DNA from 2 places in the Peribacillus sp. NPDC060253 genome. Region 2 is predicted to be linked to the other one. Evidence: riboswitches for the same ligand, from Rfam matches in the RefSeq annotation. Region 2 holds a riboswitch; the other holds the start of a gene.

Region 1 (17,924 bases), on a different contig from region 2:
GGTAGGAGGGCCAATTGGACATGGAAGGTCCAAAAATGGCCTAACATATTGGGTTCGTAGAGCACCAATCTCTTAACTTTAGGCGAAAATTCAAAAGGGATTTCAAAAGGGGTTCGGAATTTTTTAATTCCGAACCCCTTTTGTCTACAAACTGAGGGCTGCCAACGCAACCCTCACTATTTATTAAAAAGCACTCCTGTATGTAGGAATGAAGTTTTTCGGACAACTCGTATTCTCTTAGGTATATATAATATTATACGTGGATTTAATCACACTGTTTGGATATTGTTTCATTTCAACTAAATCTAATTTAAGACAAGGCTTTACGCTTCCAAATAGAGGTATACCTTCACCGATAATGACTGGATTCACTTTCAGCACCAATTGATCAATGAGTTTATGGTTGATTAACGTTCCAGCCAGTTCTCCTCCCCCACATAACCATAGCTTACCGGTCCCTTGCTGTTTGAGGTTTTCAATAAATGCTACAGAGTCACCTTGGATGAGCTCTACTTCCTCGTTCGATTCGAACTGAAGGGAATTTGAAAATATATAATGCTTTATCCCTTTATAGCCAGGTTCACCCGGCTTAGCTCCAAAATGAAAACCAAACTCATATGTTTTTCTCCCCATCAACACTGCTTCATATTGCTGAATATCGGATAAAAAATCCGGGACATGTTCCCCTTCAAATAAGAAAAGTGATTGATTAATATTCCCATCTACAATCCCTTGGTCCGCAATGAAATTGTCTAATGAGACTGCAACATGATAAACCAATTCCGCCACTTTGTCATCCCTCCAAGTACATTCTATTCGAGCGCCATTCATGGCTTTAGTAGAAAACTTGTATCATATAGCCATATCCATTATTTTTTTTATGTGGTCTTCTTTTGCTTCAATATCCACTTGAGTACTTAGGTATTTATTCAATCTAAGGAATTCTGGGAACATACCTCTCATCGTTTTCATGATTTCATTTGAATTACGGCCACAATCCCAACCTGTCAAAAGGAATAATTGCATTTCATTTAATTTACTTCTTTTACCCTCGATTTTCGTCCATACCCCATAGGGCCCATCTACATGTTCTTCCATTTCCATATACCAACCAGACACAATTAGCCACCGTATCCTATCAAGATTAGAAAGTGCATAAAATATTTCCTCCCTCATAACAGCTCTGTAAGTTTCATGAATAAAAGCAAGCAGCTTTCCTCTCCAATGCTCAACTTCATCTGGTGACGGTTTATAAACTAGTTTTCCTGATTCCTGAATAACATAACTCATCATATTAAAAGGATCATATAGTACTTCAACCTCTTTTAACCAGATGGATGGTATAACTTCCTCAGGTAATTGATATCAGCTATCCACTTTTACAAAGGTATCATAATGAGTGATGACATACGGTGAAGAAGGATTGTAGTCTTCGTGAAATGAAACAGTTCCCCAGTTATTGGCCCTATTTCTTTTTCCCTTTAAAAAATCCGCTATCCGTTCTGGCATGACAATGGTGTGCAAATCTATATCAGAGTAATTATCAAAATTTCCTTTTGGTAATGAACCGGCTAGGTAAATTGCCAAAACATTAGGATCTGCTGATAAATCCTTTAATGCATTATTCAATAGAATATCGCGATGTTTTGGTAAATGCATCTCTTTCTATATGTTTACTGACAAATCCCACACATTAAAATCATCCCTTTCTTAGAAAAACCTACAAAACTATATATTCGTGGGGCAGGAAAAAAATCCCTTCTCCCTCTGAATTGTCCTATTGAATAGTAGTCGTTTCTTAGCATCTGAGAAATTTGCACACCTTCGCCTTTTTACATCGCTGGCTTCCATTCTGCTTCTTCCCGATAATGGGTTTTAAGCAAGATTTCCTTATAGGAAAATGCTGTATCCATGGTCTAACCGATGTGGTATTATTTTGAATATTAGGATAGAAGGAGGCATCATTTCATGTTATTTGCAAAAACACCTGAACCACCCTACTACGCTTGTATTTTCACTTCCCAAAGAAGCGATAAAGATGCCGAAAGTTACAACTCTACCGCAGATTTCATGGATGAGCTTGCCGCTCAACAAGAAGGCTACTTAGGAGTCGAAAGTGTGAGAGATCAAAACGGAGTAGGAATTACTGTATCCTATTGGAGTTCCCTCGATGCCATTAAGCTCTGGAAAGAAAATGCCGCCCACAAAAAAGCTCAAGAAAAAGGTATGAAAGATTGGTACTCGTCATACACAACCCGGATTTGTAAGGTTGAGAGAGATTATACAAGTAAGTAAAAATACTAAGATTTCATGTACTTGCATGACTTTTTTATGATTTTCACTATATAAAAAGACCGCTTTTTTAGCGGTCTCAGACTGTAGACAAACTCGAAGAAAAGCTAGTTTGCCTGTAGTTTTTTCTATAATAAACGTTCCCATTGATTTCAGAAATCTGCTCCCTTTCCGCCGACTGTCTGCCAAGCCTCCTCGCCGCAGGCGTCTGTGGGGTCTTGGCTAGTCAGTTATTCGGCAAGAGTGTCGCAAAATTTCTTCAATCTATTGAGAGGGTCTTAAAACAAAAAAACTAGAGTATAACCTAGTCTTGTTTTAAAATCTTGGTTCGGGATGAGACTGTTCAGTATCCCCTTATATAGACAAAAGGGTTTCTATCTAAATTCCAAAACAAAGTTGATTAGAACGGAAGGTACGAGACTCCTGCGGGGCAAGCGCGTGCCTGGAGTGAATATCAACGTTCAAACTTTACGAACCATCAAAAAAAGTAAAAAACATAACCAAGTTTTCATTTAAAATCATGATAATGAATTAAAGGAAATATCATTAAGATCCTCTTTTATTAGTGAGTACATATATAAATCATCGAATTTGCCACCAGTATATTCATAATGCCTCAGCAATCCTTCTCTTCTAAATCCTCGTTTTTCCACTAGTTTTTGGGATGGGTGATTTGTAGGTTCAATTAAAGCTTCAATCCTTTCCAGGTGAAAGTGACGATACCCATACATAACAACGGCTTCCAACGCTTCCCTAGCAATGCCTTTTCCCCAATGTTCTTTATTTAATTCATATCCAATTTCAGCTCGATGATGTTTGGTGACCATATTAAGAAAACCACAGCTACCTATAACCTTACCGGAATCTTTTAATGTAATTCCCCATCTAATTCCCGTACCTTCTTGGAATATAGATTCGTACCACTTAATTTCATCCCATACGTCATTTACTGTTTGGCATGGATCTAATCCCATTGGCTTCACTACATCCGTATCAGATAGATATGTAAACATATCACCCGCGTCTGCTTTTGTAACTTCCCTTAAAATCAATCGCTTTGTTTCAATAAACGGAAATTCTTTCCCCATCCAATTTCCCTCCTCTAATGTCCCCTTTTTCATATTTTACTGTTTCAATCATTACCTAATTAAAGCCGATAATCAACGATTTATAGATGAAAGAATAAATGTTAATAAAAAAAATGCGTCCCTACTTTCGTTAAATTCGGATAATAATTAATAGGATAGTTGGTTTATTATGGGGGCTAACTGTCATGGGTTGTAAGGCCGTTGGAAAAGAATTAGGAATTAATCATACGGAAATATACCTGAATTGGGCGAGGAGGAGAGGGTATAAAAAATAGCTGAAGTAGAACTTTTAAAGCTTACTTAACTCAAATTCATAAAAGGAAAATTTGCGTCAGAGAAAAGGAATTTTTACATATACAATGGATGTTTAAAGCACACAAGTCGATAAAATCCGTAGGAAAAGGAATTGCTTATTTACACAAACTTATTGACGGTCCCTGATAGTGAAAAGCAGCCCTAGGCAATTTTAATATATGAAATGAAAGTATCATCCGTTTTTTCACGTGCTCTTTAAAGCATGTTGTCGGAAATACCAATACTAACGACGGAACTGGCTTGCTGCTCACGGGCAAATCGGCAATGCCATCCGAAACCGCAGCCCAAATCAAGTACACTCTTATTTCGCAGCTCTGGTATTAGCTCTTTTAATACAGGCCATTCCCCCGCAGCTTCAACTGTCCTTATACGAAAACACTGCTTGTTTCCCTACCCCGCCATCTAAATTTCAAATTCCTTTAAATAACAACTCTTCATATTCACTTTTGACAATTTGTTGTGATTAAAGCGATCAACAAGTTAAATTGTACGAATTAGGTCTTATCTCCTAATCCCTTTTAAAAGAATAAGTCTTTTTTACTCATCCTTAATAAGTTATCAAGAAGATAAGCAAACTATACCATATTGCGCCTTTAACGGACTCTCCCTACCTAGGCATAGTTTTCCACAAATGATCTAGGTAGTTAAAAAAGAATAAATATATAAACCGTTATTCTTAAATGGCTTGATCAAAATTTATTGGGGTGAGTGTTTTATGAAGATGAAAAAGGCATTTATAGGTCTATCACTCTTATGTTTGATTGTTCCTGGTATTGCCAATTCGGCAAATTCTTTAAGCGACCGAAGCAATATCCTGGCTGACTGGAAATTTACAAAACAACATGTAAAAAGTGGCTCAATCGATAAAGGTAATTTAATTATTGAAGATACAAGCAAACATGGAAATGATCTAGAGTTGGTGACGATAGGTGATCCGGCCTCGCCTGAATTAAAAAATATGCTTCAATGGTCTAAAGAAGATTATTATAATCAAGAAAAAATGGATAGTTTGAAATTCGCTAATTATGAAAACGCCCCATCAGGAAGATATTTCAAAACAAAAAAGGATGCACCTATAAATTCTGAGAAATTCAATCATGGATTCACCATCGAGACAATATTCAAATTGCCAAGTAATTTAAAAAGCAGTATGGGCATGTTTTCAAGACAAGGACAGGCTGCGGCACTTAATAAAATGGAAGGGGAGAAAAAAATTCTTTCTGCATTAACTGTTTCCAGTGATCAAAAAATTCAATGGTCAAGCCATCCATCCAACCTACAATATAATGTAAGTAATTGGTCTCGTTTGTTAAATCCTGATGAATGGTATCATTTGGCTATAGTTAATGACGGTAGCACGACGACTTTAACTTTGAATGGCGTTAGTGATTACGGAAAATCAGAAAAAGTTATAGGCATTGCAGCTATAAAAGGTAAAGGCTGGAACATCGGTGCATCTCAGTGGGGAAATAAATTGGGAACACTATTTGCAGGAAATATCCAGGAAATACGGATTGCTAATAAGGCATTGACAGAAAAAGAATGGCTTGTTCAGGATGCTCGTGACGATGAACCATTCGAAGGATCAAACAAATCATTGCCCTTTCTAACGAATAAAAAGAATTATAATTTTCTTTTTGTTCCAGATACCCAGAAATACGCAAGCCAAAATCCCGAGATTTTCAATAGCCAAATGAATTGGATTTCCAAGAATACGAAAAAGAACAATATCATTATGAATACATTCGTTGGGGACATTGTCGATAGTGATTCAGAAAAACAATGGCAGATTTCCCTCGGAGCCATTTCCCTTTTGGATAAAAATGAAGTTCCATATATGATGGCAGCAGGTAATCATGACTATGCTGATGGAAATCCTTTTTTAACACATTATGGTCCGCAACGATTTGTGAATAAAAAATACTATAAGGGGTCGTCCCAATCTGGATATAGCTCTTATGCAATTGCTAAGGCAGGAAGTTATGAATACTTAGTCTTGATCGTAGATATGAAAAATCTGCATAAGGACTTAGAATGGTCAAAAAAGGTTCTAGATCAGCATAAAGATAAACCAACCATCCTTGTCTCACATGATATTATTTCCCCAGAGGTTAAAGGTAATCAAGTCATAGCCGCCGAGTCGTCTAATGGCCGACTGATCTGGGATGAACTTGTGAAGGATCACAATCAAGTGTTCATGACGGTTAATGGACATTATTTTGGGATAGCACATCAGGTAAAACAGAACTCAGCAGGGAATGATGTCATTCAAATGCTAGTCAATTACCAAGCGAATTATCGCGGGGGAAATGGTTGGCTAAGACTTGTGGAATTTAATGAAAAGAAAAACAAACTGCTTTTCCGTACCTTTTCCCCATTTGTCAATGAAATGTCTAAAAAGGAAAAAACTTATATTGATTATAAATTTTTAACAGGGGAAAATAATTCATTTAAATTGGATTGGGATTTTAAAAATAGATTTAACTTTAAGTAATTTGAAACACAAGGAAAAAAATCGAATTCCCCAGGTATCCTGAACAATCAATCAACCTGGGTTCATTCCTTTTATGTGGACTACTCCACCCTTTTTGTTGAGTCATTCAAGCTGTCATGCATTAACATCATTTTTTTCCAAAACCTGATACCAGTTGTTAATTACTATTTATAAATCGGCATTTTCCAAGGATTTGGAAGGATGAACGATCATCCCACATAAAAAAGGTGGAATGCTGTGAAAATTGAACATTTCTTCAAGTTGGTTTAAACTGGTCTTGCTAATCAAAAAGACGCTGGTAGGTGGATTCATGAAGCGGATGCCCAAACATATGTGCAGTGGCAATCCTGCTGCAACGCAGCAGCATGGGCTGTGAAAGCAGCTTTGCAAGCTTCCCCCACACTTAATTCTCCCATGTGTTACTTGCTTTTATCGCTTTTCATGGCCGATCAACATGCGGCTATTTTTGTTCGAAATGCGATCTGTACAGTCTGCAGCCCAGCTTGTGGCTATTTGATGATTTATCATGTCAAGCAGTTCTTCGATGATTCTTTCATATCTGCTTCCATGAATATATCTAGTCTTATTTATAAAAAGCCCTCAAAAATTCCCGGTTGAAAAGACCCTGAATTTTCATGCAGCTTTTTTCATTACTGATTTGTACTTTCCGAACCCATTAACTACAAGAACCCCTAATATCGCAATCACACCTCCAATGACTGAAAGAGTACTCGGCACCTCTTGCAGCCATAGCCAAGCGATGAAAATGGCTATTACAGGTTCAATATATAACAGACTAGAAACGGAACTGGCTTTTCCTAATGATAGTGCAATTGCCCATGTGACATAACCGATGGCCGCAGGGAAAATACCAACAAAAATAGCTGATAAATGCCCTTCCATTGTAGCGTGTTGCATGTCTTGAAATAGCCCAGGAACAAATATAAAAAAGGGTATCGTACCAATCCATGTGAAATAAGCTGTCAATTCAATCGGATTATAGCGGCTAAACAGAGGCTTTTGGAAAACAAAAAACACCGCTGATGCAACAGCAGACATCAGCACTAAAAAGGCTCCTTCAGAAATATCCAGAGAAGGACCTGCAGTACCTAAAGTTATTAATGTGATCCCTGTGAAACCTATTCCTAAACCAATCCATCCGAATAGGCCAAGGCGTTCTTTTAAAACGATAGAAGCGATGATAGCGATGAAAACAGGTGCTGAACCAATCAGCATTCCAGCAGTTCCCGCCGAAACGGTCTGTTCCCCAAACGTCACCCCAATATGATAAATACTAATACCAATTAATGCAAGGATCGATATCCTCAATAAATCCTCTTTTTTCGGGAGACGAAATTTCACTCCAGGCCATAGAGCATAAAGGACAAAAATCCCTGATGCTATAAGATAACGAACAAGTACCAAATGTCCAGCTGAATACCCGCCATTGAGGCTTGCACGAATAGCTGCGAATGTAGATCCCCAAATAATAACTGTAATTGATGCCAATAAAAATGCCTTAGTGTTCAAAACCTATTCCCCCCAACCATTCACTATAACCTGAAGGTAACATGGATATGGGAGAACTTCAATAAAATTTCCATCTTGCTGTGAAGTGAAAAAGTAAAATACGTAACTAGCGTACATTCTTTGGGAAACCATCTGGGCTTGGAACGGATCGATCAGGTTTTGAAAAGCATGCTAAACAAAAGGTGCTTCGTATCAGAAGCACCCAGAATGTCCAAGATATAGATTACTCGAAATACTTCTTGAGACTTTTTACAATGTAATCGTTTAAAATAACGATTACATTCCTATATAAATTAACTATTCTCTGTTTTCAATAAAGGGCCCATTTGGGTTATTGTAGGAAAATCAAAAAGATAAAGTTCAAAAGATTCCCGCAGGCATCCAAATAAAAAAAAACGAAATAACAACTCATAATCGTTATAAGAGGATGATAAACTTTGGATTATTTGATCAAGTATTCAGCGAAAATCTAGTTTAATTTATAATTAAAAGTGCCTTTATCACGGTCCTGTTCTATTCCATTGACGATTAATTTTCTCTGTTCATTTTCTGGGAGGTGGAATGTGACCTGATCATATGGCAATTTATAGGACCCTTTCTTATGAATTGTCACTTGAATCTCATTTTCTTCAGCTTCCATTTCAACATTAATGTAGGCAAATGTATGCAAATAGTTGTTTGTTAAACCATCATCTTCATATAATTTGTAAGAGGACTTTCCTTTTCCTTTAGAAGGAAATAATAAAAATCCCCTTTCATCCTCTTTCTTAGTTGCAAAAGTGACTTCTGCTTGATTGATTGGAAGTATTGATCCTGCTTTGGCTAGTATTGGCGTATAGGATAAAGGCGCAGGAATTACAACTGTTTGCCCTCCTTCATACCATTTTCCCGTATGAATGTCATACCACCCATCAGTATTCTTAGGTAAATAAACTTCCCGTTCTCTCTTCCCCTTTTCGACAACAGAAGCAACCAAGAGTGACTCACCTAGCATAAAGTCATCGTTTTCTTCAAAGGTAGTTTCATCATGTTCGAAATCGTAAAACGTCGGTCGGATGATAGGCTGATAGTTATTATAGGCTTCGTGCAGAGCAGTATATAGATATGGAATGATCTTTGTTCTAAATTTAATCAATGCCCTGATCGATTCCAGTGTTTCAGGATACATCCAAGGTTCATTAACTGTTTGGTCGTCATTCCAAGAATGTATAGTGAACCTTGGATGAACAATTCCATTTTGCACCCATCTCACGAACAACTCCGGTTCAGGAGCAGGACCCGAAAATCCGCCTACATCATGGCCAAAATTGTAAATACCTGATAAGCTTAACCCTATTCCCATCTTAATGTTGTATTTCAATGTTTTCCAACTGGTACGATTATCACCGGTCCATGTTTGCACATAACGATGCATTCCCGCGGAACCAGAGCGTGATATTAGATATGGGCGCAATTCAGGATTGTATTCTAACTGTGCTTCATAGGAAGCTTTCATCATAAGGAGCGGATGGACCGCACGAATTAGCTCAAACTCTTTATTTTTGCCAAAGCCTTGGCAAGTAGCGTCTTTGCTCCAAATTTCAAACTCATTATTGTCGTTCCAAGTTGAATCAATTCCATAATACAACAGATTTTCTTTTACTTGACCTTTCCACCAATCATACGTTTCTTTGTTAGTAAAGTCTAAATAAGCGCCGATATCATCCCAAAATTGTGCCATTTCAGGTTCTTCTGTCTTACTGTTTGTTATAAACATCTTTTTTTCTTTCAACTCATTAAATAATGGATGATCTTTTAATAAACATGGTTTAATATTTGCACACAATCGTACATCCTTATCATGAAAATTCTGTACCATCTTTTTAGGAGACGGAAATTTTGAATGGTTCCAATTAAACACATAACGTTTATTGCCGATTGATGTATATCCTGATGACAATTGGAACGAATCACATAATATATCATGTTCTTCACAAAGCTTTAGGAATTTATTTAACTGCACTTGCGCATCCGGAGCATCAGTGTAACTCATTGTCGATCCAGAATAGCCTAAACTCCATTTTGGTGGAAAGATTGTTTGCCCAGTTAACCACGAAAATTTGCGAGTGACATCTTTAACTTTCGGACCTGCGATAATATAGTAATCTAAATCACCATGTTCAGCTTGAAAATATCTGTATAACTCATGATAATTATCAAGCTCTGTACCTAATTCAAAAATAGAGCTGGACAAATTGTCGTAGAAAATTCCAAATGAAAATCCAGTTTTCTTCTGTCGTGTAATATAAAATGGAATATGTTTATAAAGGGGATCACTATATTCTGCATCGTAACCCATCGCATCAATTGTCTGCATCCGATAGCGCTTTCCATGCTTATCAACTGAGCCCGTTTTTTCACCTAATCCGAAATATTGTTCATTTAAATCGCGCTTTAAATAATGAACTATGTCCTGACAAAGTGAGCCATCAAAGTTATATGCCTGAGTTTGTCGATCATTCGCAAAGTTCTCCCACTCAGAATTATCACGATAAAACCAGCTGATCTTAAATCCATTTAACTTCACCTGAATCTTTATGAGTGAAGTTTCTACAATGAATTCATCTTCATCTTGTCTAAATTCATAATTTGGTAGTGAAAAACCGTTTGTATCCAAACGATCACGGCCCTCCAATGGAACATCAGCTTGTCCCGGTGCTACACTCCAGGTTTTATCAAGCTTTAATTTTTCTCCATCTGTAAATAAGATTCGAATGATGTCTTTTTCAAGCACCATAATTTTTGCATATGTGTTTCCATCTAGTAATTTAAAGTCAAGAATATTGTTATTCTCTTTAATGAAAGTAAACTGATAGTTCTCCTTAATGCTCATTTGATATCTCCTTCTCTGTGTGTATATTATAGATCAAATAGTATAAGATTAAGCTAACATCAGAGATGCTCTCTAATAATTATTTGATGCAAGAATAAAGTACTGCCTTTAATAAAACGCATACAAAAATAATTAAGAAACTTTTTCGTCACGTCTCCTCTTAGGTTTAGTTTAAGTCAGGCTGATTATCTTTATTTCTTTCTTTTAAGTCAGCTACAATTTTACTGTATAAATTATCTGTAAGATTATAGAAGAAAAATAGGATAATTAATCCAATAATATTGAGGGCTGCTGGAGCAAGAAATAACAGTCCTTTAAGACCTAACAGTGTATCTGCAGACTGTTGAATATTTGGAACATATCCAATAAGCCCTAGTGCTACCCCTGGAATAAAACCAGCGAGAGCCTGTGCAAGCTTTCGGAAGAAACTGTACGTTGAATAAACAATCCCTTCTGTACGTTCTCCTGAATTCCACTCATGATAATCAATAGAATCAGCAATCATTACCCAAGGTAGACCAAGTGCAAACGATAACCCAAAGTTTCCCAAAGAGAAAATAGTTAAAAACGTAGCCGTACTTGTTGGCAATACAAAATTCAAAACATCACTAGCAATGCAAACCATAAGTCCAAGCATGAAGGTATTTTTCTTACCAATTCTTTTTACCATTGTTGGAATGAACATTGAACCAACTACAGCGAGCCCAATACTTAAAAATGATAGCATTGACATAAGTTCCGGATTCTTTAAATTGTATTCTAAGTAGTACAATTGAACAGCGTTGCGAATATTGGATGAAGTAATCATGAACAAAGCTGCTAAACACAATACAATAAGAGGTCGATTTGAAACCAATGCCTTGAATAACGTAGACAGCGGAACCTTTTCATTTTTTGGTGCTCTAATAACATTTTCTGTTGTATTGTGATAGCAAATAAGATGAAAAAATATTCCGAATATTACCATCACAGATATAGCAACGATGTATCCTATTTCTTTATTAGCAAACTGAACTACAATCGGAATAACTGCCATTCCAGAAATAAGAAGTGCCATTTGACTACCAATTGCTCTAAATGAACCTAAAGATGCACGATCAATTGGATCTTGCGTCATGGCAGCAGATAATGATCCGTACGGGATATTAACAATTGAGTATGCTAGACCAAACCCCATATAGGTGATAAACGCCCACACAATCTTCCCATTATCCGAAAAGTCTGGAGCTAAGAATGAGATGACCGTCATTAATGCCAGTGGAACAGTTCCCCATAAAATGAACGGGCGGAACTTTCCTCGTTTTGAGATATTTGTTCTTGAATCTACAAATGCACCAACACTTGTATCTGCAAATGCATCGAAGATTTTAGAAATTAAAAACACCAATCCTCCCCAGTAAGCGGAGATTCCTAAAACATCTGTATAAAATTTCAGAAGGTATAACTGTCCCATATCAAACATAAGGCCGTTACCAATATCACCAAAACCGTAAGACAACTTTTCTTTAAAAGTGAGCTTTTTAGAAGCGGTGACCGCTGTCTTTTTAACCGGAACCACTGGTAATCCCATATAACCATCCCCTTCTTTCTCCCATATATAACCCCTGTATTGTAAACCTTTTCATAAAGAAGCAGAAATAGTGTTTATTTTAACCCTTAAGCACTATCACCCCCTTTGATACTTACAATATCTTTCATAAGCAAAAAGAGCATTCCTGTATTAACGCTGTAAAAAGTATTTCTCTGCATTGTAATAGGAAATATTTTCAATCAGTGTTTGAAGAAGCACATTATCGTTTGGAACCCTTCCTTGTTCTACCCATTTCCCGATTAGGCTGCATAGGATCCGACGGAAATAATCATGTCTTTCATAGGAAAGAAAGCTGCGAGAATCTGTCAGCATACCAATAAAATGACTAAGTAACCCGACGTTAGCCAAATCTTTCATTTGTTTCTCTATTCCATCAATGTGGTCGTTAAACCACCAAGCTGTACCAAGCTGAACTTTTCCTGGAACGCCTTCTTCATAGAAATTCCCCATCATGGAGGCTAATACCGGATTGTCTTTAGGATTTAAATTAAATAATACGACTCTTGGCAACGCATCTTCTTGGTCAAGCGCATCAAGAAGATGCGATAATCCTCGTGCGATGTTTGCTTCTCCAATTGAATCAAACCCTGTATCCGAGCCCAAAAGATTTTTCATTTTTGTATTATTATTTCGCATAGCCCCAATATGTAATTGCATCACCCATTGTTTTTGAGCGTACATTTTCCCTAGTTCTTTTAGAAGAAAAGATCGATACTTGATCAATTCTTCTTGTGAAAGCGACTCTCCATTCATACGTTTTGTAAAAATTGTTTCTGCCTCTGCTAGAGTTACTTCTTTATACTCCATGTAAGGAATATCATGATCGGCTGCCCTGCCTCCATTTTCATGAAAAAAGTCAACTCGGTATTGAAGTCCTTTAATTAATTCTGCAATAGATGTCACTCGTTGATGAACTACTTGCTCTAGATTCTTTAACCAATCTTGAAAAGTTGGACGTTCAATAAACAGTGCTCCATCAGGTCGAAAGGTTGGTACAACCTTTGTTTTAAACGTAGAATCATGGTTTAATAATTGGTGGTATTCAAGAGTAGATATAGGGTCGTCTGTAGTACCAATAAATTGCACATTAGATTTCTTAATAAAAGATTGCGGTGTAAACTCCGTATCTTGTAATTTTTTATTGCATTCTTCCCAAATTTCCAGCGCGGTATCGGGACTAAGTCTTTTATCAATGTCAAAAAAGCTCTTTAATTCCATATGAGTCCAATGGTAAAGTGGATTTCCAATTAAATATGGTACCGTCTGAGACCAAGCAAAAAACTTTTCCCAATCACTAGCTTCTCCTGTTATAAAATGCTCCCCTATACCATTCATTCGCATCGTTCTCCACTTGTAGTGATCGCCTGCTAACCATAGTTGAGTAAGGTTTTCATAATGTTTATTCTCAAAAATTTCTTTTGGATCTAAATGGCAGTGAAAATCAAAGATTGGCATTTCTTTTGCTGTATTTTTATATAACTGAACTGCTGTAGGTGTGGAAAGTAAGAAATCGTCTCCTAAAAAATATTTCATATTATTTTCCTCCTAGGGGAATAAAATCAAATTTATAAGATTAAAACTCTCAATGTAAACACTTTCATTTTTGGTTAATTTAATTTGTTCGACTAGTAAACTAATTAATTATAAGAAATAATTTATCATGTTTATAAAATTCAGTCAATTAAAATTCTTTAATTTAAGAGTCAATATTTTTCAAATGAAAATGCTATAATAAAGAACAATGTCAGTTAAGATTTGGAGGACACATTTATGCCTACTGGTGATGCAGCTTATATCAGGAAATTAAATCGATCTTTAATTATTAGTAAAATTGTAGAAGCAGGAATAATTTCAAGGGCAGAATTGTCTAAGATTACAACATTAACAAAAGCCACTATTTCAGTACAGATTGCAAGCTTAATTGATGAAGATATTATTATTGAGACACAGCAGGATCATTCAAAAGTTGGAAGAAAACCTATAATGCTATCTTTAAATGGAGCAGCAGGATATGCATTAGGTATTGATTTAGATTATAGTCAAATCTCTTTCACTCTTTCTAACCTTCTTGGTCATCCTGTTTCGTCAGATACTATTAAAATACATACGACAAGTTATTCGGATATCTTTGATATACTAGTTGAAAAAATTAATAAATATAAAAATGAATGCCTTAAGTCTAGATACGGACTTATTGGTGTAGCAATTTCAATTCATGGTCTTGTCTCTACAGATGAACTCATTCATTATATTCCTCGGTTAAACTGGTATGATGTGGACTTAAAGAATGATTTAGAAAAAGAGTTAAACGTTAACGTATATCTTGAAAATAATGCAAATCTTTCAGCTTTTGCTGAACGAGCCTACACATTTCATAAATCAGATAATTTGGTATGCATAACACTTCGATCAGGTATAGGCCTTGGTATAGTAATAAATAACAAATTATCTAAAGGACATGATGGCTATGCTGGAGAGATTGGTCATATGATTATCCAACCAGGAGGAGACCTTTGTGCTTGTGGGAACAAAGGCTGCTGGGAAAGATATGCTTCTGAGTCAATCTTTTTAACACAACTTTCTAAAGAAAAACAAGTTAGTACTATAACTTATAAACATATTGAAGAATGGCTTAATCAAAACGATACTGAACTACATAGACAAATGGAAAACTTCATCTATTATATTTCAATCGGTTTGAATAATATCATCAACATATATAACCCTGAAGTTCTAATAATTGATAGTGAATTACTTTCTCTATACCCAGATTCTATAAATGAAATTAAGAAAAATCTTTCTTCCTCCACAATTCATTATCGAGAATTATTAATATCCTCAATTGGAAAAAAAGCATGTGAATTGGGTGCGTGTGCATTGGTGATTAAGAATTTTCTTGAAATTACGATGCCTAACTTTGTATATCCTGAATCAATAGAACATATTCATTCACTGAATAATATGTCTGTCAAATAGTTATAGGTTAAGGATTCTTTCTCACAGAAAACTAGGCTGATGCTTTCCTAACAGCTATAAAAACCATAAAGCTTTAGTAAAAAAGCTTTATGGTTTTTATTCCCAGATATTTACTCTTAAACCTAAATTTTAGCTGCTGAACAGCCCTTAATCTAGAAGTTGAGATAAAGTCTCCCTTCAATAAGAATTTCCAATTCTATTATTTTTAAAAATTCACAAATAATCAATAACCCAAAAAAGAACGTACGTTTGACCACACTTACAAAAGAAGAAAAGATTCAATTAATGGGATTTGGTTCTGGTGCAAACATAATGTGAATTTGAAAAAACTAATAGGATTTCTAACGGAATGCTACTTTATGCGGTTAATCCAAACAGCTCGTGGATACAATTCACCTGATTTTGAACAGACTTCTCCCCTATCTTTTAACTACTAAATGGCTACAGGATACGCGTGGTTTTTTCCACTGTTATGACAGGCGTCTGGACACATACGATAAAGCCAATGCTTTCTTGAGAAAGCGTTTGGCTGCTTGTTTATCACTGAATTCACTTAGATAACATTAACCTTCGGAATCCACTGTACGATACAGGTACTATACTTGAAGGCAAGGGAATCGGAATATACATGGAAGAAAATGATAAATTCTGAAAGTTCATATCGGATGATTTTATGCTGTGGTTAGATGGCCTGGCATTTGATCAAAGGGGTTCTCTTATTTTTTTAGCAGTAACAGGCTGCATCAAATGTTTACACATAATCAAGAAAGTTATGCCTGGAACTACCCGTACAGGGAAAGCATTTGTCGGTGAAGATGTTAAACTCCATCTTCATTCCAGGTTAATGCACCAATGGACGGTATTTTTAGAGAGGCAAAGCCCGTTCGTTCATCTTGGCTGACGAAGTTTTCTGATGCGATCAACTCTAATGTTGGATGTTGCCGCTGCCTTTCGCTTTCAATTGCTTCAAAAATGGTTTAATCATTCTTCTGCAAACTCATTCTTATTTCCTCTTTTTTAGATAGCTGCTGCCACTCCATATCATGTTCCCTGTTTTTGCACGCAAAAAAGGACAGAGAAGGTAATGGCAACATTCCCTTCTCTGTCCTTTTACCTGAGAGTTTAACTCTATGCTAAAAAGAGTCTTCCCCTTAGGTGGCGTTTTATAAACGCTCTCTCAAGAGTTGCGTCTCATTGTGGTTCTTTACCTGAGAGATTTGTTCCAAGTTTTTTTGGGAACATGCTCCTTCGGTGATTGTACATTATTTACTTATGTGTTTTTTATGGAATCGCCTCTTTATTTATACCTATTCAGGAAACTAAGAAAAGATAACACGGAGGAAAATCACTTTATATCAGCAAATGCTTTCAAATTTAACAGACTAATGCTTCTTTATGAAGTTCTGCTCTTGATAATCGCTGATTGCAGCCTGGTTTTTCTCTTTTTCTTTTAAAACATAACTAAGCAAGTCTAATGAGAGGCGCGCTGCCACTTGTCCAGTTATTCCCGCATGATCGTAAGGAGTAGCTACTTCTACCATATCAAAACCGATTACTTCTCCTCTTTTTGCAATCCCATGGAGTATTTCGTTGACTTCATCATAAAGCAGGCCTCCAGGAGAAGGTGTGCCTGTCGCAGGGGCGATCGATGGGTCGAGGCCATCAATGTCCATGGTAATATAATATTTTTCACCTGCTGGAATAAGTTCCAGAACCTGTTCAAATCCCATCTTTCTCATTTGACGTGGAGACAAGATGACACTTCCGTATTCTCTGGCAGCATCGACATCTTCTTTTATACTGCTGCTGATTCCACGAATTCCCAATTGGAAAATCTTTTGAACATGATTCATTTCAGATAAGCGGCGGATGCAGCTTCCATGTCCAACCCGCATTCCTGAACGGTGATCTGCCCAGTCTAAATGCGCATCAATCTGGATCACATGAAAGGGCCCGAGTTCACCCAATCCCTTTCCTACTGGAATTGTAATGGAATGATCTCCACCTAAAACAACCGGCATTGCACCTTTTGAAACGATTTTTCTAATGGCTTCTTCCGTATTATCATGGGATTGCATCATATCCCCATGTACAATGTCTACATCGCCGCAATCAACGACTTTCCATTTCGGGCCAAGATACATGATATCATTTTCAATATCATAGGCGCCATCTAACCCGAAACTATATAATGTAGAGCCTTCACGAATTCCTCTTGGACCCATTCTTGCACCTGACTTCCATTGTGTTCCCATATCATTTGGAACTCCAATAACAGCTACATCTGCATCTAACTGGTCTAGGTCAGGACATACGGGATATTTCCCGAAAGTACAGATTCCGGTAAAAGGTAAATTAAGTTGCTGTTTTTTATTATTCGACATGACCTTTGCCTCCCACTTGTATTACGTCCTCGTTAATATATGCAACCTTCATGCCAACCTATAAAACTAGGAAAAACGGAATTGTGTTGTCAATAATGACTACCAGGAACCACCATATTTTCTGATTACTCGATTCTCGTTAGTAAACGCCACATAGAAAGAGCGCGGAGAATATATTTCATTTTCAGTAAAATATTATTGGTGTCTTATTGGGTCTTAAATAAGACATATCTTGATGAACTGGTTTTTTTACTCGTAAAATTAACAATTAGGCAAACAGCTTTTTTTATTTTCCAGCCCATCTTCAGAATTAATATTTGAAATTTTTAAAATATTGGCGATTTCAAAAAATACTTCCTCTATTATTAGTCAAAAATTTATT
Region 2 (11,520 bases):
TATTAATATAGGAATAAGTATAACTAGTTTTGTTTCACGTTTGAGATTTGACAAAATACTCCCAAGGTTGAGTATTTTGTCTGTTTAATAGAATTAGTAGAAAAATCTTTGAAAATATTGATAAAATATAATAAGTTACTCAATTATCCTTAAAATTTTTGTTTATCCCTATCTTTGAAGTATCTTAATATTGTACTCAATCAAACACGATTGTTTTATTACCATGAATAATAACTTTATCTTCAATATGCCAGGAAACTGCTTGGGCAAGAACTTGTCTTTCCACATGACTTCCGGCAACCTTTAATTCTTCTATTGTATGTCTATGATTAACCCGCTTTACATCTTGCTGAATAATGGGTCCTTCATCAAGATCATTCGTAACATAATGAGCAGTTGCTCCAATTAACTTAACACCACGATTATAGGCCCTCGCATAAGGATTTGCTCCGACAAACGCCGGTAAGAAAGAATGATGAATGTTAATAATTTGATTTGGAAACTCCGATATAAATGTAGGGGAAAGAATTTGCATATATCTAGCCAAGGCAATAAAGTCTACTTTCCCTTTCAGTAGTTCTAGCGCTTTCTGTTCTGCTTGTTGCTTTGTTTCATGAGTTAAAGGAATATGAAAATAAGGAATGTCATAACTTTCTACTATTTTTTTAAAATCAGGATGATTACTGATCACCATCGGGATTTCTACTGGAAGTTCATTTGATTTCCAACGCCATATAAGCTCCATAAGACAGTGATCCATTTTGGATACAAAGATGGCCATTCGTTTTCTTTTCTTATTACCACTTAAGCTCCATTCCATCGCATAAGCCTGAGCCAGAACTTGTAAGTCCTCCTCAAGTTTTGCATAGGAAGCATCAACGTCATTTAAATCAAATTCGATCCTCATAAAAAACATACCTGCTTGTGGATCCGTGGTATGTTGGTCAAAATGAACAACATTTGCTTTGCTTTTTAATAAAAGGTTAGATACAGCCGAGATAATACCTGGCTTCTCTGGACAAGATATTAATAATTTAGCACGGTTAACATTCACTTCTTTATACAATGTGGTCTCTCACCATCCTTTATAGTTGTAAGTATAAGTTGTAAAAAGCTTTCGAATTCAGAATGATGGCTAAACACAACCGCTTTCGGGGTCCGAACAATACTGTAACTACAATTTCAATTCTAGCCGACATGAACTACGGTGAAGGCGGGCGATAGAACCTTAAAAATTACTGTCAGACGTTTTTCCTTTCACACCTTCATATCTTCAATTTTCATAGTGCTTAAAGTAGAGGAAATATACTACCTGATACTTAATGCCTTGCTTCTCCCACCTATAAGAATGTTCTCCCTTCCCACTATGAAGGAAGGTTGTTCGCCTCTATTCTTTTACATTTTTTTTAGCTAGGCGTGTATTTCCTTACCATATACAGCTAGGGCAGCTTCCCCAATTGCTTCCGCTAATGTAGGGTGAGGGTGTATCGTATGCGCAATATCCATAGCTGTTGCATTTAATACTCGTGCAAGACCCGCTTCTGAGATCATATCGGTTACATGAGGTCCGACCATATGCGCTCCTAACAACTTACTAGACTCTTCTTCAACAACAAGTTTGACAAAACCGTCTGATTCACCAAAAACAAGTGCCTTTCCAATCGCACGGAAGGAGAATTTCCCTGTTTTTACTTGATACCCTTTCTCCTTCGCATCCTCTTCTGTTAGTCCAACACTAGCTATCTCCGGGCTACTATATATGCATTTTGAAACAAGCGATGGATCAAGTGGCACAGGGTTTTCTCCTGCCATATGTTCAATTGCGATGATTCCTTCATGTGAAGCAACATGGGCAAGCTGCAATCCTCCAATTACATCTCCAATTGCATAAATGTTTGGCTCATCCGTTTGATAATACTCATTTGTTTGAATAACACGTTCGACTTCAACTTTCGTATTTTCAAGGTGAATGCCTTCTATGTTTGGTAATCTTCCGACAGATACTAATAATTTTTCTGCTGAAAATGTCGTGTCTTTTCCTTTATATTCCGCCTTAATAGAGACACCCTCACCTTTTTCTAACGATTCTGGAAGCACCTTTGCCCCTGTTACAATTTTCACACCTTTTTTCTTCATTAGTCGCTGTACTTCCTTTGAAATATCTTTATCTTCCGTCGGTAAAATGCGATCGGCATACTCTATCACAGTCACTTCTAATCCAAAGTCAATAAGCATCGAAGCCCATTCTATTCCAATAACACCGCCGCCGACAATAATGATGGAATTTGGGAGCTCTTTCATTTGTAGCGCTTCATCCGATGTCATCACATATTCGCTATCTGCCTCTAGGCCGGGTAATGTCCTTGGACGAGATCCTGTTGCTATTAAAATATTTCGAGGGTTTAATATCATTTCCCCTTCTTCATGATTCAATTTCACTAAAACATCCTTCGACTGTAAAATACTTCCTTTACCTTCAAGAACATCAATTTTCCCTTTTTTCATTAAATGTTGTACACCTTTAAATAAGCGTTCAGTAATTTCTTCTTTCCTGGCCTGTACTTTTGAGAAGTCCAGTCCTACTTCCGGTACAATAACACCGTATTTATCTGCATTCTTTGCATTCGAATATACCTCTGCACTTCTTAATAATGCTTTACTTGGAATACAACCTGCATGAAGGCAAGTTCCACCAAGTTTACCTTGTTCAACGACTGCCGTTTTTAATCCTAATTGAGACGCACGAATGGCCGCAACATATCCACCGGTGCCGCCGCCGATGATAACAACGTCATAATCTTGATTCATCAAATACTTCCCCCTTTTGGTTTTATAAACATGGGTATATGGATAGTGTAAGAAAAACAACTCATTAAACACGATCCATTCTATTAATAGGTCAGCCGTAACGATTCTTTAAATTATTTCAATGGCACATGCACTGGATGCAAATCTTTCTCCAACAATAAAGCCATGATCTTCTAAATAATCAATTTGTGTCTGTTCATCTAAATAGCGTTTTGTAAAAAGATCTAATCTAAGGTGAACTCCCTCATATTCAATAATTGTATCGTTTCTGCGGGGCTCGTCCAATACGAGGGAGAACTTCACCGACAACCCGCAGCCGCCGGCAATATCAGCGTCAATGCGAGGAATTTGCGTATCCTTACGTGACATTTCCTTCAGTTTATTCATGGCTGCCTCTGTTATTTTGACTATCAACTGATTCTCCCCTTTCTTAATGGATTATTGAAAAATGATTACGCGTTAGCCTTAGTTGCACGGACTTGCTCATCTGCATGATACGAGGAGCGAACAAGCGGACCGGCTTCACAATGACTAAACCCTTTTAACATGGCAATGTTTTTAAGATCTTCAAACTCTTCTGGACTCCAATACTTTTCGACCTTCAAATGTCGTTTAGTCGGCTGCAAGTATTGACCAATAGTCATAATGTCCACATCATTAGCACGAAGATCATCCATCGTTTCCATAATTTCTTCTTTTATTTCTCCTAGGCCAATCATAATGCTTGATTTCGTCGGGATAGTGGAATTCATTTGCTTTGCCCGCCTTAAAAACTCTAGTGAACGTTCGTATGTTGCACGTGCACGAACTTTTGGAGATAAACGTTTTACTGTTTCAATGTTGTGATTCAATATGTCTGGCCCTGCATCCATTAATGTTTTTAAGTTGTCATATTCCCCATTCAGATCGGAGGGGAGAACTTCAATACTGCAAAATGGATTTTGCCGCCTCACTGCCTTTACAGTTTCCGCAAATACCTCTGCTCCGCCGTCTTTTAAATCATCACGAGCAACAGCGGTAATCACAACATGCTTTAAACCCATTTGCTCTACTGATTCTGCGACACGTTCAGGCTCTTCCCAATCAAGCTCTGATGGTAGTCCTGTTTGAACTGCACAGAACCTGCAAGCTCGTGTACATATACTTCCTAAAATCATGAAAGTCGCCGTTTTTCGGACCGCCCAGCATTCATGAATGTTAGGACATCTTGCTTCTTCACAAACTGTATGAAGCTTTTTTTCACGCATCATTTTCTTTAAGCCCGTATATTGTTCATTCGTATTTAATTTAATTTTAAGCCATTCTGGTTTACGAAGATTACTGATGGACATTTTATTTCTCACTCCTATGAGCATATGTAATTTTAGCTTAAAGAGGTTATTCAATTGCCTATAAAAAGACCGATTGAGTTTCTCCGTTCCTCTGACATTTTGGTTCTTTTTGTCATCCTTTTTACACGAGCTTATATGAAACCACCATGAATGAAATAATGAGATTTGAGATTCTTCTCTTTATTTTCATCCCTGGTGGTTCATGTTCAATCATTCATTTATGACTTTACTGTTTCTTCCTCTACTACATCCTCTTTGGAATAACGCAAGATTGGTTGTCTAGCTGCTTGGACCTCATCCAATCGCCCAATGACCGTAGTATGTGGTGCGTCTAAAACAACACCTGGGTTTTCTTCCACTTCTTTGGCAATTTGAATCATTACATCCGCAAAAGCATCGAGTGTTTCTTTCGACTCTGTTTCTGTCGGTTCAATCATCAAACATTCCTCAACATTTAACGGGAAATAGATGGTCGGCGGATGGTAGCCGAAATCTAGCAGACGCTTTGCCATATCAAGTGTTCTTACACCCAGCTTTTTCTGCCTAGATCCAGATAGGACAAATTCATGCTTACAAATTTGTAAATATGGCGCCTCAAAATATGGCTCTAATCTTTTACGAAGGTAATTAGCATGAAGCACGGCACTTTCAGATACTTGGCGCAGCCCTTCAGGACCCATCGTGCGAATATAAGTATACGCCCGCAAGAGAATTCCGAAGTTTCCATAATACCCTTTTACCCTTCCGATAGAGTGCGGATATTTAGCATTCAGCACATATTTATCACCTTCTTTTTCTATATGCGGCACTGGCAAGTAAGGAGTAAGTTTCTCTTTCACACCGACAGGGCCTGCCCCTGGACCACCACCTCCATGAGGCGTCGTAAATGTTTTGTGAAGATTTAAATGCACGATGTCAAAGCCCATTTTACCTGGTGTTGTTTTACCTAAAATGGCATTAGCATTCGCTCCGTCATAATATAATAGGCCCCCTGCTTCATGAACAACCTGAGCGATTTCCACAATTTCTTTTTCAAAAAGTCCAAGGGTATTCGGATTTGTCAACATTAGTGCAGCTGTATCAGGTCCCACATGTTTCTTTAATGCTTCAAGATCAACTAATCCATTTTTATCGGATGGGATCGTAATCGTTTGAAAACCAGCAACACTTGCACTTGCAGGATTTGTACCATGCGCGGAGTCTGGAACAAGTACTTTCGTTCTCGTTTCACCTTTTTGAGCATGATACGCCTTAACCATCATTAAACCTGTCCATTCCCCTTGAGCCCCAGCAGATGGCTGTAAAGTTACAGCATCCATTCCTGTAATGACAGCTAGCTCTTCTTGTAATTCATATAAAACTTCTAATGCACCCTGTACTGTTTCAACGGGCTGATATGGATGAATGCGGCTAAAGCCTTCCAAACGTGCCACATCTTCATTTATTTTCGGATTGTACTTCATCGTACAAGAACCCAGTGGATAGAATCCATTATCTATCCCATGGTTTTTATTAGAAAGCGCTGTGTAATGGCGGACAAGCTGCAACTCTGATACTTCTGGGAGCTCCGCCGGTTCGTCACGAATTAAATGCTTTGGAAATTTGTCATTTATATCAACATAGTCAACGTCACTATCCGGAATACTTGAACCTACACGTCCTGGACGACTTATTTCAAAAATTAACTCATTATATTCAACCATTTACAATCGCCTCCAAAGCATCAACAAATTGGTCAATTTCTTCTTTTGTTCGCTGCTCAGTCACAGCTAGCAGCATTTGATTTCCAAAGCCGTAATCACTTTCTAAATCAAATCCACCGATAATACCCGCCTTAAGAAGTTTTGTATTGACTTCCTTTACCGGACGAGGAAGCCCGACAACAAACTCATTGAAGAATGGTGCTTCATTGATTATGGTAAAGCCCCTCTGTTCTAAAGTTTTCGCCATGTAATCAGCTTTCTCAATGTTTAGCTGTGCCATTTGACGAATCCCTTGCTTTCCAAGTGATGTCATACAAATAGAGGAGGCAAGAGCATTTAATGCCTGATTGGAACAAATATTGGATGAGGCTTTATCACGGCGAATATGCTGTTCACGCGCTTGCAGTGTTAACACAAATCCACGTTGTCCTTTTTCATCTGCTGTTTGCCCTACAATACGTCCTGGGATTTTGCGCATGAGTTTCTTACTTACCGCAAAATAGCCGCAGTGTGGACCGCCAAAGGACATCGGGATTCCTAACGGCTGCATATCACCGATCACAATATCTGCCCCAAGCTTCCCAGGAGCTTGTAAGAGTGCTAGTGCAAGAGGATTGGCGCTTACGATTAAAAGGGCACCTTTTTCTTCCGCCATTTTCTTAATTGCTTTTAAATCCTCTATCGAACCGAAGAAATTTGGATATTGAACAATTACGGCAGCAGTATCCTTATCAATTTGTTCTTGCAGCTTCCCTAAATCTGTAACCTCATCAGCAAGAATTACTTCCTCAACTGTGTACCCCGGACCTCCAGCTACTGTATGTAAAATAGCACGGGATTCAGGATGTACCGCTTTGGATACAAGCACTTTTGAACGTCTTGTAGATGCAACGGCAAGTGATGCAGCTTCTGCAAGCGATGTAAAACCATCGTACATGGAAGAGTTAGCCACATCCATTCCTGTCAACTCACAAACCATCGTTTGAAATTCAAAAATCGCTTGTAATTCACCTTGACTGATTTCCGGCTGGTAGGGTGTATAAGCTGTGTAAAATTCGGAACGTGAAATCATATGATTTACTACACTTGGAATATAGTGATCATATGTACCCGCACCTAGGAAAGTTGGGTAATGATTCGCATTTTTGTTTTTTGTAGCAAGCTGATTCATTTTTTTTAAAAGAAGCGGTTCAGGAACCGCCTCTGGAATGTTTAGCTCATCCTGCAGGCTAATTTCAGCTGGAATATCTTCAAATAACTCATCTATAGAAGAAATATTTAAAAATTTAAGCATTTCCTCTTGGTCCTGTTTCGTATCAGGAAGGTATCTATAAGTGGCTGTCATATTATTCCTCTCCTTCATTAGTAAATGCTTGATATTCATCTTCGTTTAGAAGTGAATCTAACTCTTCTGGATTGGACATTTCTACTTCGACTAACCACCCTGCTTCAAATGGATGCTCGTTAATCGTCTCTGGAGCGCCTTCTAACTCTTCGTTTACAGTAACTACCGTACCTGAAACAGGTGAGTAAAGTTCGGAAACTGCTTTAACTGACTCGATCGTTCCCATCGATTCATTGACAGTTACTTCATCATCAATCGCTGGATTTTCAACAAAGACGATATCACCTAGTGCCTTTTGTGCATAATCAGAGATTCCAATACGTACACGATTTCCTTCTAATTGTTGCACCCATTCATGTTCTTTGCTATATCGTAAACTTGATATTACTTTTGTCATTGTATTTTCCCCTTTTCGTTTTTTTACTATTCACATAATTCTGAATATATTTTAGGTAATTTACTCATAGCAGGTTGTCGATTTCGGGCTGCATGCAAGGTAACGGACATCAACTAAGAAAACTACACGATAACTCTATTAAAATATTATTTCCACTTATCTTTTGTAGAATGGTGCATTAACAATAACGGCTTCAATCATTTTATTACGGATTTCCACTTTTATCGGCGCCCCCACTTCAGCTTGGTCTGCTGATATCAAAGCAAGACCTAAGCTTTTCTTCAAAGATGGTGATTGTGTTCCGGATGTAACAATACCTATTTCCTCTCCACCTTTAGAAATTACCTTGTAACCATGACGCGGAATCCCCCGGCCTGTTACTTCAATCCCCACTAATTTTCGTTTTAATCCAGCTTTTTTTTGTGCTGTAAGTGCAGATTTTCCGATAAAGTCACTTTCTTTGTTCGTCTTTACGACAAAGCCGATTCCTGCTTCAAGCGGGCTGATATTGTTACTTAGTTCTTGGCCATAGAGTGCAAGACGTGCTTCAAGCCGAAGCGTGTCCCGTGCACCAAGTCCACATGGTTGTAATCCATTCGTGGTTCCTGCTTCTAATAACTTCTCCCAGAGTACTACCGCTTTGTCTGCTGCTAAATAAAGTTCATATCCATTTTCTCCTGTGTAACCTGTACGGGATACAAGTATGTCGGTAATCCCGGATATGCTGACATGTTGGGCGAATTTAAAAGAGCCAATTTCTGATAAATCTATTTCCGTTAACTTTTGCAAAATGCTTTCTGCCTTTGGACCTTGGATCGCAAGCTGGGCGATGTCTTCCGAAATATTTTGGAGCGCCATCTCTCCTTTTACATGCTGCTTCATCCATTCGTAATCTTTCTCAATGTTTGCGGCATTAATAACAAGTAAATATTTTTCATTCCCTAATTTATAAACTAATAAATCATCGACCGTTCCGCCGTCTGGATAGCACATTGCGGTATACTGTGCTTGATTGATGCTAAGCTTTGTTACATCGTTTGTAACAAGGTAGTTAATATAACTCTCGGCATCTTTCCCTTCCACAAGTACTTCTCCCATATGAGAAACATCAAAAAGTCCTGCTTCTGTTCGAACAGCTTCATGCTCTTCTAAAATGCTGGTAAATTGAACTGGCAGAGCCCAGCCACCAAAATCAATAACTTTTGCCCCGTACTTTTTATATACTTCAAAAAGCGGTGTTTGCTTTAATGCTGTTTCAGTACCCATGATCTACCCCCGATTATGATTTTTTGTAAAATAAATGTTCTTTCTCCGTTTACCGGTTTCTTTCATCGCCAGGCCTCCAATTGACGTTTCTCGAAGGGTCCTTGGCATATCATTTCCTACCTTATACATGGCTTCAATTAACTCATCACTAGGTATGCGGCTTTCAATCCCAGCTAGAGACATGTCGGCCGCTGAAAATGCAATCGAGGCTCCAATCGAATTCCCCTTGATGCAAGGAACTTCAACAAGTCCTGCGACTGGATCACAAACCAATCCTAAAAGTGACTTCATCGCAATGGCTGTCGAATTCACGGTTTGCTGTGGCGATCCGCCTTTTAACTCAACGATTGTCCCAGCTGCCATGGCCGATGCAGGTTTCAGCAAAGGAATAATTCCATTGAGCTACCCCTTTTCTTACACAGTAATTGGCTGTTGAAATAACGGATAAACATCACAAATCCCTTTTGTTATTTCTTTTGCTTTCTCAAGAACCTCTTTATTTCCTTTACTCTTTAGAACAGTTGCAATCACTTCACCAATTTTCACCATTTCTTCTTTCTTCATGCCTCGAGTCGTTAAAGCTGCTGTTCCCATTCGGATACCGCTCGTAACAAATGGCTTTTCTGGATCATATGGAATCGTATTTTTATTAACGGTAATGCCCGCTTCTTCTAATAATTTCTCTGCTTCTTTTCCTGTTAAATTCCACGGACGCAAATCTAAAAGGACAATATGATTATCTGTTCCACCAGAAACAAGGGCTGCACCTTCATTTTTTAATGTTTCGCCAAGTGTTGCAGCATTTTCAATGACTTGTTTCGTATATTCCTTAAAGCTTGGTTGTAAAGCCTCGTTGAAAGCAACCGCTTTTGCTGCAATGATGTGCATGAGTGGGCCGCCTTGAATTCCTGGGAACACTGATTTATTAATCGCTTTGATAATTTCTTCATCGTTTGTTAAAACGATACCCCCGCGCGGTCCTCTCAATGTTTTATGAGTAGTACTTGTCACAACATCTGCATATGGGATTGGAGATGGGTGAAGACCAGTTGCTACCAGCCCTGCTATATGAGCCATATCCACCATAAGTTTTGCACCAACTTGATCGGCAATTTCTTTAAATCGTGCAAAATTAATCGTTCTTGGATAAGCACTTGTCCCTGCAATAATCAATTTAGGTTTTTCTTTCTTTGCCATTGCTTCCAACTCATCATAATCAATTAATTGAGTATCTTCTTTAACTCCGTAGGACACCACTTCAAACCATTTTCCTGAAACGCTGACTGGACTTCCATGTGTTAAGTGGCCACCATGTGAAAGGTTCATTCCCATCACTTTATCACCAGGCTGAAGCAGTGCGAAAAAAACTGCGAAATTGGCTTGTGCACCTGAGTGAGGCTGAACATTTGCATATTTGGCACCAAAAAGCTTTGTTAAGCGTTCAATAGCTGCTTGTTCTGCCACATCGACAAATTCACATCCACCATAATAGCGCTTTCCTGGATAACCTTCTGCATATTTATTTGTCATCACGCTTCCCATTGCCTCTAATACATCTGGGCTAACGAAGTTTTCTGATGCAATTAATTCCAGGGTTTGATGTTGACGTTGTCCTTCCTTCTCAATCGCTTCAAAAATAGTTAAATCATTTTGTTTTAAACTCATTTTTATTTTCCTCCTAGACATTTTTTACTTATTCTGAGTTTTAGTATGATTCGAGACCTAAAACCTCTTTCCCGCTACAGCTACTTTTCTATGAAGACTGTTAAAAACAGTATGCTTTACTACCTTTTTTGCACGCAAAAAAGGACAGAAAAGGGTAACGTAGCGTTCTCTACCCTTCTCTGTCCTTTTACCTGAGAGTTTAGCTCCATTTTTAATAGAACCTTTCCCCTTTGGTGGCGTACATGTTTATACGCGCTCTCCAGAGGTGCGTCCAGTTGTGGTTCCATCTACCTGAGAGATTTGTTCCAAGGGTCTTTTTGGAACTTGCTCCTTCGGTGGCTTGTGTCGCATTGCACTCTCCCACAACTGTCATCCGCTTATTCAATTTGGTAAATTTAGAATAGTAGTTGTGGCTAATTATGTCAAGCATTTTTGAAAGCGCTAACAAAACTATTCTAAAATAATCTTTTTCTCATCAAAATATGATCATTCAGATATCTTAATGGTTGCTTATTAATGCGGGCAGATTGCCACTTAATTTCCCGCTGCCTTCCTCTGATTCGAATGATCTACCTCCGTTTTCCGCATCTTATAAATCGCAATCAGCATAATAAACCAAATAGGAGTTACGAACAAGGCAACACGAGTATCCTCCGAAAGGGCAAGCACAACAAGTACGAACACTAGGAAAGCAAGGATCAAATAATTAGAAATTGGATAAAGTGGTAATTTAAATTTGTTCATTTTCGCTAGATCTGGCCTTGTTTTGCGGTATTTTAAATGACTGATGACAGTAACTCCCCAAATAAAAATGAAACATACTGTAGAAATACTTGTAATTAACGTAAATACTCCTTCTGGCATTAAATAGTTCAATACAACGGAAATTAGAATGACGACAGTTGAAAAGGCCAATGCATTGGCAGGTACTTTACGGGCATTAAGTTTTGCAAATGGCACAGGTGCATTTTTATCTTTGGCAAGTGAGTATACCATCCGGCTTGT

Evidence for each region. Region 2 has a riboswitch for glycine ahead of glyA (serine hydroxymethyltransferase). Riboswitches for the same ligand answer to the same signal wherever they lie in the genome.
Region 1: another riboswitch for glycine. It lies ahead of ACFWE9_RS18565 (IS6 family transposase); the one in region 2 lies ahead of glyA (serine hydroxymethyltransferase).

Annotation. Positions count from the first base shown of each region.
Region 1 is NZ_JBHXAS010000078.1:5,943-23,866, forward strand. It holds partial or broken gene ACFWE9_RS18495 (IS5/IS1182 family transposase) at 1-10, shown strand, start outside; gene ACFWE9_RS18500 (dihydrofolate reductase family protein) at 238-789, opposite strand; gene ACFWE9_RS18505 (hypothetical protein) at 853-1,119, opposite strand; gene ACFWE9_RS18510 (nucleotidyltransferase domain-containing protein) at 1,366-1,629, opposite strand; gene ACFWE9_RS18515 (antibiotic biosynthesis monooxygenase family protein) at 1,969-2,295, shown strand; gene ACFWE9_RS18520 (GNAT family N-acetyltransferase) at 2,811-3,380, opposite strand; partial or broken gene ACFWE9_RS18525 (class I SAM-dependent methyltransferase) at 3,894-4,064, opposite strand; gene ACFWE9_RS18530 (laminin G domain-containing metallophosphoesterase family protein) at 4,411-6,189, shown strand; gene ACFWE9_RS18535 (hypothetical protein) at 6,470-6,592, opposite strand; gene ACFWE9_RS18540 (DMT family transporter) at 6,823-7,719, opposite strand; gene ACFWE9_RS18545 (glycoside hydrolase family 31 protein) at 8,189-10,591, opposite strand; gene ACFWE9_RS18550 (glycoside-pentoside-hexuronide (GPH):cation symporter) at 10,758-12,161, opposite strand; gene uxaC (glucuronate isomerase) at 12,312-13,715, opposite strand; gene ACFWE9_RS18560 (ROK family protein) at 13,953-15,158, shown strand; partial or broken gene ACFWE9_RS18565 (IS6 family transposase) at 15,595-15,754, opposite strand; glycine riboswitch at 16,251-16,350, opposite strand; gene speB (agmatinase) at 16,541-17,542, opposite strand.
Region 2 is NZ_JBHXAS010000115.1:641-12,160, forward strand. It holds gene purU (formyltetrahydrofolate deformylase) at 197-1,066, opposite strand; gene lpdA (dihydrolipoyl dehydrogenase) at 1,411-2,808, opposite strand; gene ACFWE9_RS21660 (iron-sulfur cluster biosynthesis family protein) at 2,917-3,222, opposite strand; gene lipA (lipoyl synthase) at 3,261-4,139, opposite strand; gene gcvPB (aminomethyl-transferring glycine dehydrogenase subunit GcvPB) at 4,358-5,842, opposite strand; gene gcvPA (aminomethyl-transferring glycine dehydrogenase subunit GcvPA) at 5,835-7,187, opposite strand; gene gcvH (glycine cleavage system protein GcvH) at 7,189-7,584, opposite strand; gene gcvT (glycine cleavage system aminomethyltransferase GcvT) at 7,741-8,850, opposite strand; partial or broken gene ACFWE9_RS21690 (L-serine ammonia-lyase, iron-sulfur-dependent, subunit alpha) at 8,854-9,222, opposite strand; gene glyA (serine hydroxymethyltransferase) at 9,265-10,515, opposite strand; glycine riboswitch at 10,685-10,788, opposite strand; gene ACFWE9_RS21700 (amino acid permease) at 11,050-11,520, opposite strand, start outside.